Regions from separate parts of the Paenibacillus sp. FSL R7-0272 genome, predicted to be linked through region 2. Evidence: riboswitches for the same ligand, from Rfam matches in the RefSeq annotation. Region 2 holds a riboswitch; the other holds the start of a gene.
What was found. Region 2 has a riboswitch for S-adenosylmethionine ahead of metA (homoserine O-succinyltransferase). Riboswitches for the same ligand answer to the same signal wherever they lie in the genome.
Positions count from the first base shown of each region.

Region 1: it holds a riboswitch for S-adenosylmethionine, as region 2 does, so the genes downstream of both, MKY23_RS23170 (methionine ABC transporter ATP-binding protein) here and metA (homoserine O-succinyltransferase) in region 2, are expected to answer to the same signal.

Region 1 is NZ_CP150221.1:5,255,380-5,260,476, forward strand. It holds gene MKY23_RS23155 (DUF2167 domain-containing protein) at 1-20, shown strand, start outside; gene MKY23_RS23160 (MetQ/NlpA family ABC transporter substrate-binding protein) at 96-932, opposite strand; gene MKY23_RS23165 (methionine ABC transporter permease) at 973-1,632, opposite strand; gene MKY23_RS23170 (methionine ABC transporter ATP-binding protein) at 1,632-2,666, opposite strand; SAM riboswitch class I at 2,788-2,927, opposite strand; gene MKY23_RS23175 (Cthe_2314 family HEPN domain-containing protein) at 3,099-3,818, opposite strand; gene MKY23_RS23180 (heme A synthase) at 4,083-5,021, opposite strand.
Region 2 is NZ_CP150221.1:1,935,313-1,940,409, forward strand. It holds gene MKY23_RS08725 (HRDC domain-containing protein) at 1-40, shown strand, start outside; gene corA (magnesium/cobalt transporter CorA) at 150-1,085, opposite strand; SAM riboswitch class I at 1,544-1,668, shown strand; gene metA (homoserine O-succinyltransferase) at 1,795-2,712, shown strand; gene MKY23_RS08740 (aminotransferase class I/II-fold pyridoxal phosphate-dependent enzyme) at 2,737-3,921, shown strand; gene MKY23_RS08745 (aminotransferase class I/II-fold pyridoxal phosphate-dependent enzyme) at 3,918-5,097, shown strand, end outside.

The DNA.
Region 1 (5,097 bases), 3.2 Mb from region 2:
AGCCCAGAACTCAGAAATAGTAAAGCCCCGCAGGCCTCTTTAAGAGATCGTGCGGGGCTTTCAGCTATTTAAGATCATGCGCTCGCTTTAACAACTTAAAATGCAGGTTCAACTGCACCTTGGTAACGTTCTTTGATGAATTTTTTCACCGTTTCGGAGTGGAGAGCTTCTGCCAGTTTTTTGATAGCATCCGCATCTTTGTTATCTTCACGGGACACGAGAATGTTAGCATATGGATTGCCTTGCAAATCTTCGATCAACAATGCATCTTTAGAAGGATTGAGGTTTGCTTCCAGCGCATAGTTTGCGTTGATAAATACCAGATCAGCTTCATCCAGCTGACGAGGCATCATAGCTGCATCCAGTTCGATGATTTCCAGGTTTTTCGGATTCGCCGTAATGTCCTGTTTAGTGGATGCGATGTTTGTATCATCTTTGAGGGTGATCAGACCTTTTTTCGCAAGCAACAAGAGTGCACGTCCACCATTCGATGGGTCGTTTGGAATAGCCACTTTAGCGCCATCTTTCAGTTCATCCAGGGATTTAATCTTTTTGGAGTAACCACCGAAAGGCTCAACATGGACTGGAGTCACAGCAACAAGGTTGAATCCGCGCTCTTTGTTCTCTGTATCAAGGTAAGGCTGATGCTGGAAAAAGTTTGCGTCCAGTTTCTTATCTGCCAGCTGTTGGTTAGGTTGCACATAGTCGTTAAACGTCACCACTTGCAAACGAATGCCTTGTGCTTCAAGTTCAGGTTTGATGCTTTCCAGAATTTCAGCATGTGGTGTAGGAGAAGCACCGACTTTCAATTCAACGGTACGCGGAGCACCTGCTGCGTTATCCGCACCACTGTCGGATTTCTTGTTGTTGCCGCAAGCTGCGAGCACGGCAATCATCATCAAGCTGAGTAAAATAATAGACCATTTTTTCATCTGTAAAACCCCTTCGCATTTTTATTTTTCAATCTATCTGTTATTTCCGGGTGAAATAAATGACCAGACGATCGCCAATCATCTGCAAGAGCTGAACCAGTATAATCATGGATACAACAGAAATAATCATGATCTCATTCTGATATCGATAGTATCCATAGTTAATGGCCAGTGTACCCAGACCTCCACCGCCGACCATACCCGCCATGGCCGTATAGGACACCAACGTAACGATGGTAATTGTAATTCCGGCAAGCAAGCCAGGTAAAGCCTCAGGTAACAACACCCGTCTTACGATCTGAGCTGTAGATGCCCCCATTGCCTGAGCTGCTTCAATGACGCCGCGGTCCACTTCACGTAAAGTATTCTCCACCAGACGTGCAAAATACGGAGCAGCCGAGATAACCAGCGGTGGAATGACACCAAGCACACCTGTAGCGGTGCCCACCAGCGTACGCGTAAACGGAATAAGAGCAACAATTAATATGATGAAAGGTACCGAACGTAAAATATTAACAATAACTGATAATATGATGTAGGTTAGCTTTGAACTAGGTGAAACCGATCTGCCTGTCATAAACAGAATGACACCAAGCGGCAAACCCAAGAGAACAGTAAACAAACCGGATACAGCAAGAATCTGCAATGTTTCAATGGAGGCCGTACCGACCTCTTCCCAGCGTACTTTGGAAAAATCCATTATCGGAGCACCTCCACATCAAGTCCTTCTGCGGTTAGTTCAGACAAGGTCTGTTCAATCGCAGCGAAGTCACCTTCAAAACGTACCGTCAGTTGACCATAAGGAACCTGCTTGATTGTAGAGATTGTACCTTGCAGAATAGCGAAATCCACACCTGTTTTGCGAACTGTTCTCGACAGAATCGCCTCATAGGTTTTATCTCCAAGAAATGAAACCTTCACTAACTTGGAAGAAACACCTGCTGGCAACTCCGTCCCTGCATTTGCCATAACCGTTTCCTCCAGTGCCAGTCCACCTTCGCTGTCACGTGAGACAAAATCCCGCGTGATCGCATGTTGCGGTTTCAGGAACACTTCCGTCACTGGGCCTTGCTCCACGATGCCACCTTGATGGATAACGGCTACCCGGTCGCAGATGTTCTGAATGACATGCATCTCGTGTGTAATCAGCACAATGGTCAGATTATACTTTTCATTAATATCCAGCAATAACTTCAGAATCGAATTGGTGGTTTGCGGATCAAGTGCCGAAGTTGCCTCATCACAGAGAAGTACACTCGGGTCACTTGCCAGAGCTCTCGCTATCCCTACCCGTTGCTTCTGTCCACCGGACAACTGAGCCGGATATTTACTGCTATGTTGCTCCAGACCAACCAGAGCGAGCATTTCCTTCACCTTGCGATCAATCGCATCCTTAGGTGTGTTGACCAGTTTTAAAGGGAAAGCCACATTGTCGTATACCGTTGCAGAAGACAGCAGATTAAAATGCTGAAAGATCATACCAATCTTGCGTCTTTGCTGCTGTAGTTCACTTTTGCTCAGCTCGGTCAGGTTAATACCATCGACCCAAACCTTACCTTCTGTCGGGCGCTCAAGTAAATTGATACAACGGATCAAAGTACTTTTCCCTGCACCTGAGTGACCAATAACTCCAAAAATCTCACCCTTCTGAATCTTCAGATCAAGGTGTGACAACGCCGTCGTTGTTTTGGCACGTATGCCATATGTTTTGGTTAACCCAACCAATTCAATCACTAATACTGCTCCTTCCCCATCACCTACATATATCTTTACCCGAAGGAAGGGAAAACTCCCCGTTCTACGCAAAAAAAGAGCCCTTTGCAGATACAAAGATGGCTCTTCACGTGAAATGACCTTCTCATCTGCCAAAATCATGTACAACATGATTCTGTAGGAATTAGCACCTAACATCAACAAGGATAACTATTCATGCCATCATCGTTGATCGGTTGCCGGGCTTCATCGGGCCTGTCCCTCCGCCACTCTCGATAAGAGAAATATAAAGTTGTAGGATTATATAGTTTCATGTAGTTCGTCATGTATAATGACCGAACTGCATCAAATGCTGTATTGAAGACACGATTCCATGTAAGATTCGATCTGGAACTCAGTATAATCAAAGTATTCCGATTTGTCAAATGGTATTATTTAAAATCATTGCTATACCTAATGTTTCAAAATCTGTTTACGCCAGATTCGATTGATGTATCGATAGGCCATATTCAGTGTTTCACAGACCATATCTACACCTTGCTGCATCTCGAGAAGATGCTGATCCAGATCCTCCAGCTTCACTTTGCCACGCAACGTCTGATGTAACTGCCACAAATCATCCTGCATTTCCGAATTCATGTAATGAATCTCCATATTACGTCTCTTTCGCAATCTGCTCATCGGTTCTCGGTACGCTTCCTTAATCTTAATTAATTGCTGCGCCAACTCATGATGATCCCGATAATATTCGAATTGTCTCAGAACGGTATAATAGGAGAAATGCACTTTGGTTTTGGATGTATTTAGTTGGAAAACTTCATTCAAGACTGTACCCAGTTTGTCCAGAATCGCGAAGCACCGAATAAAGGCATCTTTATAAAAATAAACGTACCGGGCATACTCAGATTTCTCAGCAGAACTCATATCGCGCGTTGAACCTGCAACTACTTTTTTACGAAAATGTGCGGCGGCAAAATAACTTTGCTCCAGTTCATCCAACGAAGAGATTAGTCCCTGTGTCCATACATACAGCTTCCGATAATCATGGTTCGGATCATGATCCACATACATCTGTTTTTCAAAAGACTCCAGTGTAAACGCCATGGTATCCATGGCTTGTTTCAGTTTCCCTTGATTCACTCGTGGCTTTTCTCCCAGTAACGTACGTAGCATAGAAGACCTCCTCTTTCCACTGATGATGCAAAATATATATGTTTTCACAGCTGTTGAACAGCTGAAGATGAATTAAAGCGCTATGTGACGTTCGGTTAATCGTTACAACTTGATTTAGGTTGCCCTGCTACCTCCGACATCAAACAAAAGTCCACCTCTCCAATGATCTACATCACCGGATGGTGGACTTTCCAACATGGCCCAGCGCAGCTTCAGGACAATGTAATAAACTCACTTTTTTTAAACACAAAATTCATAAGCTGTTTAGAAACGGTTCACCGGGCGGTGCAGCTTGTACACAAGGAAGCTCATATAGGTCAAGATACCGAACAGTATAGCGATATCCAGCATATGTGCCAGCGCCACAAACATGTAAACTTCCGGGCGATTAATCGTCCACATCATGAACATACCGATAACCACTTGCAACAGAATTAAAACGACGGATAACACACCGAGTGTCCGTAGCTCACGGTTGTCCGGGTGTTTACGGTAAGCAAAATGTCCTAGGATCGCGATTACGATCACGAGTGACACAGCTGCCAGACGATGGGCAAAGGCCACAGCTACCCCGCCAGAAAGTTCAGGCACAATCTGCCCATTACATAGCGGGAATCCGGAACACCCGCCAGCCGAATTCGTATGGCTTACAAATGCCCCTGTATACACGACCAGGTACGTATAGATGGTTGAAAACCAGACCAGGTTACGAAATCCCTTACTAACGCGCGGATACTGGTTCAGACGTTCCAAACCGCCATATCTCGCCTCTTGCCTAATCCCGAGAGCCATCATCAATGAACTGGCAAAAGCAATGAGTGCGAACCCAAAGTGTAGCGCCATGACCGCGGAAGATTGCGAGAACACAACGGCGAAAGCGCCCATGATTCCCTGAATAATCACAAATAAAAGGGTTAGAAACGAGAACAATTGCAAATCACGACGCTGTTTGCCAAAGCGTAAGAAGGCAACAAAAGATGCGATGGACAGTAGTCCTGCCAGTGCGCTGACAGCACGGTGGGAATATTCAATCAGAGAGGCAACAGTATGTGCTGGTACAAGCTTACCGTTACATAAAGGCCACTGTGTTCCGCAGCCAAGGCCCGATTCGGTTTTCGTCACGATCCCTCCGCCAAAGGTAGCCAGGAACATAACAAGACAGGTTAATACGGTTAACCATTTAAACAATGTTAAGTGCTTCAATTTTTTCTCACCCGCTGTTGTTTTAAGATGGCGAAGAAGTTCTTCGCTTGATAATCAATGCCGATTCATTATTGTT
Region 2 (5,097 bases):
TTTTCGAAGACATACTGAAACAGAGCGTAATGTTGGTTAGCTAAAATACGCCGTGAGGCGGTGATATTAAAAAAGACGAAGTTGTCCCTGTGAAGGAGCGCTTCGTCTTATTCTTTAAATGGTATGATATAGCGGATAGAGCGGTCGTTTCAGATCCAGTCTTTTTTACGGAAAATAAAGAACATCGTCAGACCGAGTGTAATCATCAGGCCGATAACAGCATAATACCCGTATTTCCAGTGTAATTCGGGCATGTTGTCAAAGTTCATTCCATAAATACCGGTGATAACGGTCAGAGGCATGAACACGGTGGTGATGGCGGTAAACACACGCATGATCTCATTCGCGCGGTTAGCGATACTGGACTGGTAGGCTTCTCGCAAGTTGCCCATCAGATCGCGGTACGTTTCAAAGGTTTCCGATATTTTTACGGCGTTCTCGTAAATGTCGCTGAAATATTTTTGCAGCTGATCATCAATGAGACGCAGATCTTTTTTGTTGAGTGTATTAATGACCTCTTTTTGAGGTCCCAGTACTTTTTTCAGCCACAAAATCTCGCTTCGCAGACCGATAATCTCATTCAGATGTGACTTTTTGGTATGCATCAGAATGTCTTCCTCAAGTTTCTCAATTCGCGCTTCAATTCGATCACCAACGGTGAAGTAATTGTCCACAATCAAGTCAACAAGCAAGTAGAGAAGACGATCTGGACTGCTGATTTCCTGTTCCCAGAGAATCGGCTTCAATGTACGTAGTTCGCTGATCTTTTGTTTGGTAACCGTAATGATAAAATGTCTACCGAGAAAGAGATTGACTGCACGCAGGAAGATCTCTTCATCATCGAAACGAATGCTATTAATCACGATAAAATAATGGTTCTCATAAATTTCAATCTTCGGACGCTGTTCTTCATCACTCAAGCAATCCTCAACAGCCAGATCATGCATGGAGAACAGCGGCTGAAGTACAGCCAAATCGTCCACGTCCGCATCAATCCAGTAGAATCCTTCTGCTGGTGGAGTCAGCGCTTGCTGAATGTCATCCACCGGGATAAATACACCGTTGTTAACCAACCGGATTTTCATGTTATCTACTCCTTCTGCACCCGCCGTCTTGGCGGATTTCATCGTTAATATGGGCGCAAAAGAACAGATCAGCCGGTCGGCAGCGGAGCCTGTTATCAGGACTGTACTGCGTCATCAATCTATAATCAAACGGAAGAAACGTCCCGCTGCCGACATGCTGATGTCAATTCTCTATGCAGTTGTTCGGAATTCGACTGCCAGTTGGGCCTCGGGTCGCCATCCATTTAATATGTCACCTCTCACATAAGGGCTTATAAACACTTGTCTAGTATACCGCTGGTCTAGGGTGCTTTCAAGCGCAAAAATGTGTCTATTTCACGCTCTGAGGCAGTGTATGACAACGGATGATGAACGGTTCCGAGTTTAGGTTCAAAACCAATCAACTGGTTCTTGACGTGAGGGCAGTAATGTTTTAAAGTAAAAGTTAATATATCTGAATTAAAATTGAATACAGCGAAATCTTATCAAGAGTAGGTGGAGGGACCAGCCCGATGAAACCCGGCAACCGGCGATATAACGCACGGTGCTAATTCTTGCAGCGACCAAGCATCCTTGTGATGCTGTTGTAACTGAGAGATGAGAGAGGCGCATATCTGTTTACATATGACCTTTCTCGGAATCCGAGAGAGGTCTTTGTCATATGCAGAGCTTCTCAGAGCGTGATTTTCGCACCAGATGCGACCCATGAAAAAGGAGGAGTCAACTCACTATGCCAATTAAAATTCCAGACACATTACCAGCCAAAGAAGTACTTGAGAGCGAGAATATTTTCGTTATGGACGAATCATCCGCATACAAGCAGGATATTCGTCCACTCCGGATCGCCATACTGAATCTGATGCCTACGAAGGAAACGACGGAAACGCAATTGCTTCGTCTGGTAGGTAATACACCGATTCAAGTGGATGTTGTGCTGGTACACCCCAAATCCCACACTTCCAAGAACACATCTCAAGAATACCTGGATCTCTTTTATAAAACATTTGATGAAATCCAGCATCGCCGTTTTGACGGGATGATCATTACCGGTGCACCGGTAGAGCAAATGGATTTTGAGGACGTGAATTATTGGGAAGAGATTCAGGAAATCTTTGAATGGACCAAAACGAATGTAACTTCGACGATGCATATATGTTGGGCTTCTCAAGCAGGTCTATACCACCATTTTGATGTACCCAAAGTTCCGCTGGATGAAAAGTGTTTTGGCGTATTCCCGCATACGATCAACAAACCTCATGTTCCGATACTGCGTGGATTTGATGAAGTGTTCAACGTTCCACACTCCCGTCACACGGAGGTAAGACGTGAGGATATTGAGAAAAATGATAAACTCGAAATTTTGGCAGAGTCCGAAGAAGCAGGAGTATTCCTGGTTGCCACCAAGGACGGTAAGCAAATTTTTGCCACAGGACATGCCGAGTATGATCCGTTTTCATTGAAATGGGAATATGACCGTGATGTTGCCAAGGGATTGGACATCGCGCTGCCGAAGTACTACTATCCAAAGGACGATCCTTCTCGGATACCTCCGGCTACATGGCGTGCACACGCTAACTTATTATTCTCTAACTGGCTCAATTACTATGTGTATCAGGAAACCCCTTACGATATTGGCCCACAAATCTAATCAAGATTACAGGAGGATGCAGTAATGGAAGATAACAAGTTGAAAATTGAAAGCCGTTTAGCTCAAATTGGGTCCATCAATGAACCCGTAACAGGTGCTGTTAACTTTCCGATCTATCAATCCACTGCGTTTCGTCACCCGAAGCTGGGACAAAGCACGGGGTTTGATTACATCCGTACAACAAACCCAACGCGCAAAGTGTTAGAGGAAGCAGCAGCGGCTCTGGAGTCCGGTGATGCAGGTTTTGCTTGTAGCTCGGGCATGGCAGCACTGCAAACGATCTTTGCGATGTTCGGCCAAGGGGATCACCTGATCGTTTCTCTTGACCTGTATGGCGGTACATATCGCCTGTTGGAACGGATTTTATCCCGGTTCGGTGTAACCGCAAGTTATGTAGATACGAACGATCTGGAAGCATTAGAGAACATCCGTAAGCCGAATACGAAGGCTGTTTTCATCGAGACACCAACTAATCCGCTCATGATGATTACGGACATTCAAACTGTTGCTTCTTGGGCGAAAAAACACAATCTATTAACCATTGTAGATAATACGTTACTGACTCCATTCTTCCAGCGTCCGATTGAACTTGGCGCCGATATTATTATCCATAGTGCGACTAAATATCTGGGCGGACATAATGATGTGCTCGCTGGATTGATCATCACCAAAGGTGAGGCCTTGTCTGCCGAGATGGCGTTCCTTCATAATTCCATTGGAGCTGTGTTATCACCGAGTGATTCATATCAATTGATGAAAGGCATGAAAACACTGGCTCTTCGCATGGAACGTCATGAATATAACGCCCTAACGATTGCGAAGTTCCTCTTGGAACATCCGGCTGTAGCTGAAGTGTTCCACCCTGGTTTGTCCGATCACCCTGGATATGAAGTTCAGCGGAAGCAGTCTTCCGGCAATACAGGCATTTTCTCGTTTAAAGTGAAGGATGCACGCTATGTTGAGCCATTGTTGCGTCATATCCAATTAATTGCATTTGCAGAAAGTCTCGGTGGTGTAGAATCACTCATGACGTACCCTGCGGTGCAAACCCATGCGGATATTCCGCTCGAAATTCGTGACGCTGTAGGTGTGGACGATCGTCTGCTTCGCTTCTCGGTAGGCATCGAACATGCAGAAGATTTGATCGCGGATCTGAATGAAGCATTGCTGGCAGCACAGAAGGAAGTTGAAGGAGGCGTAACCTCATGAGTGAATCGAGTAACCATAAGCCCAGTACGTCGGAGCTGAAGTTTGACACCAAGCTGCTTCACTTTGGAGATGAAATTGATAAAACAACAGGTGCCTCAAGTGTACCGATTTATCAAGCTTCCACGTTCCATCACTTTGATATCTTTAATCCGCCGCAACATGATTATAGCCGTTCAGGTAATCCGACTCGCCAGGCTCTGGAAGATTACATCGCGTTGCTTGAGGGCGGGGTACGCGGATTTGCATACTCGTCAGGGATGTCTGCAATCTCCAGTGTGTTCATGATGTTCTCCGCAGGAGATCATATAATCGTAACGGAAGATGTATACGGTGGGACATATCGTCTACTCACAACGATACTAAGTCGGATGCAGATTGAGACTACTTTTGTTGACATGACCGACATTGAACAAGTCAAAGCAGCAATCAAGCCTAACACGAAGGCCGTATACATGGAGACACCTTCCAATCCGACCTTGAAGATTACGGATATTGCTGCAGTGACGTCCTGGTCCAAGGAGCATGATCTGATTACCATTCTGGATAATACGTTTATGACACCGTACTATCAGCGTCCTATTGAGCTCGGCGTAGATATCGTTGTACATAGTGCTACGAAGTTTCTCGGTGGTCACAGTGACGTGCTGGCTGGTCTGGCTGTTGCGCGTACAGACGAGCTGGGCAGACAATTGAAACAGTTGCAAAACGGACTAGGTACCGTTCTCGGAGCTCAGGAATCCTGGCTTCTGATGCGCGGGATGAAGACCCTGGGTGCGCGGATGGCTCACAGTGAACAGAGTACTGCCAAACTGGCCACATGGCTCAAAGGGCGTCAGGATATAACAGCTGTGTATTACCCTGGACTTGAGGATCATCCGGGCCGTGAAGCGCATGAGCGTCAGTCGACAGGTTACGGAGCCGTAGTATCGTTTGACGTCGGTTCAGGTGATCGTGCAAAAGCCGTCCTGAATCAGGTGAAACTGCCCATTGTAGCTGTAAGTCTGGGAGCAGTGGAGAGCATTCTTTCGTACCCAACGATGATGTCTCATGCAGCTATGCCTGCGGAAGTTCGACATGAGCGTGGAATTACCGATGGGTTGCTGCGTTTCTCTGTAGGGCTTGAGGATATTGATGATCTGATTGCTGATCTCGAGCAAGCGTTGCAGGCTACGCTAT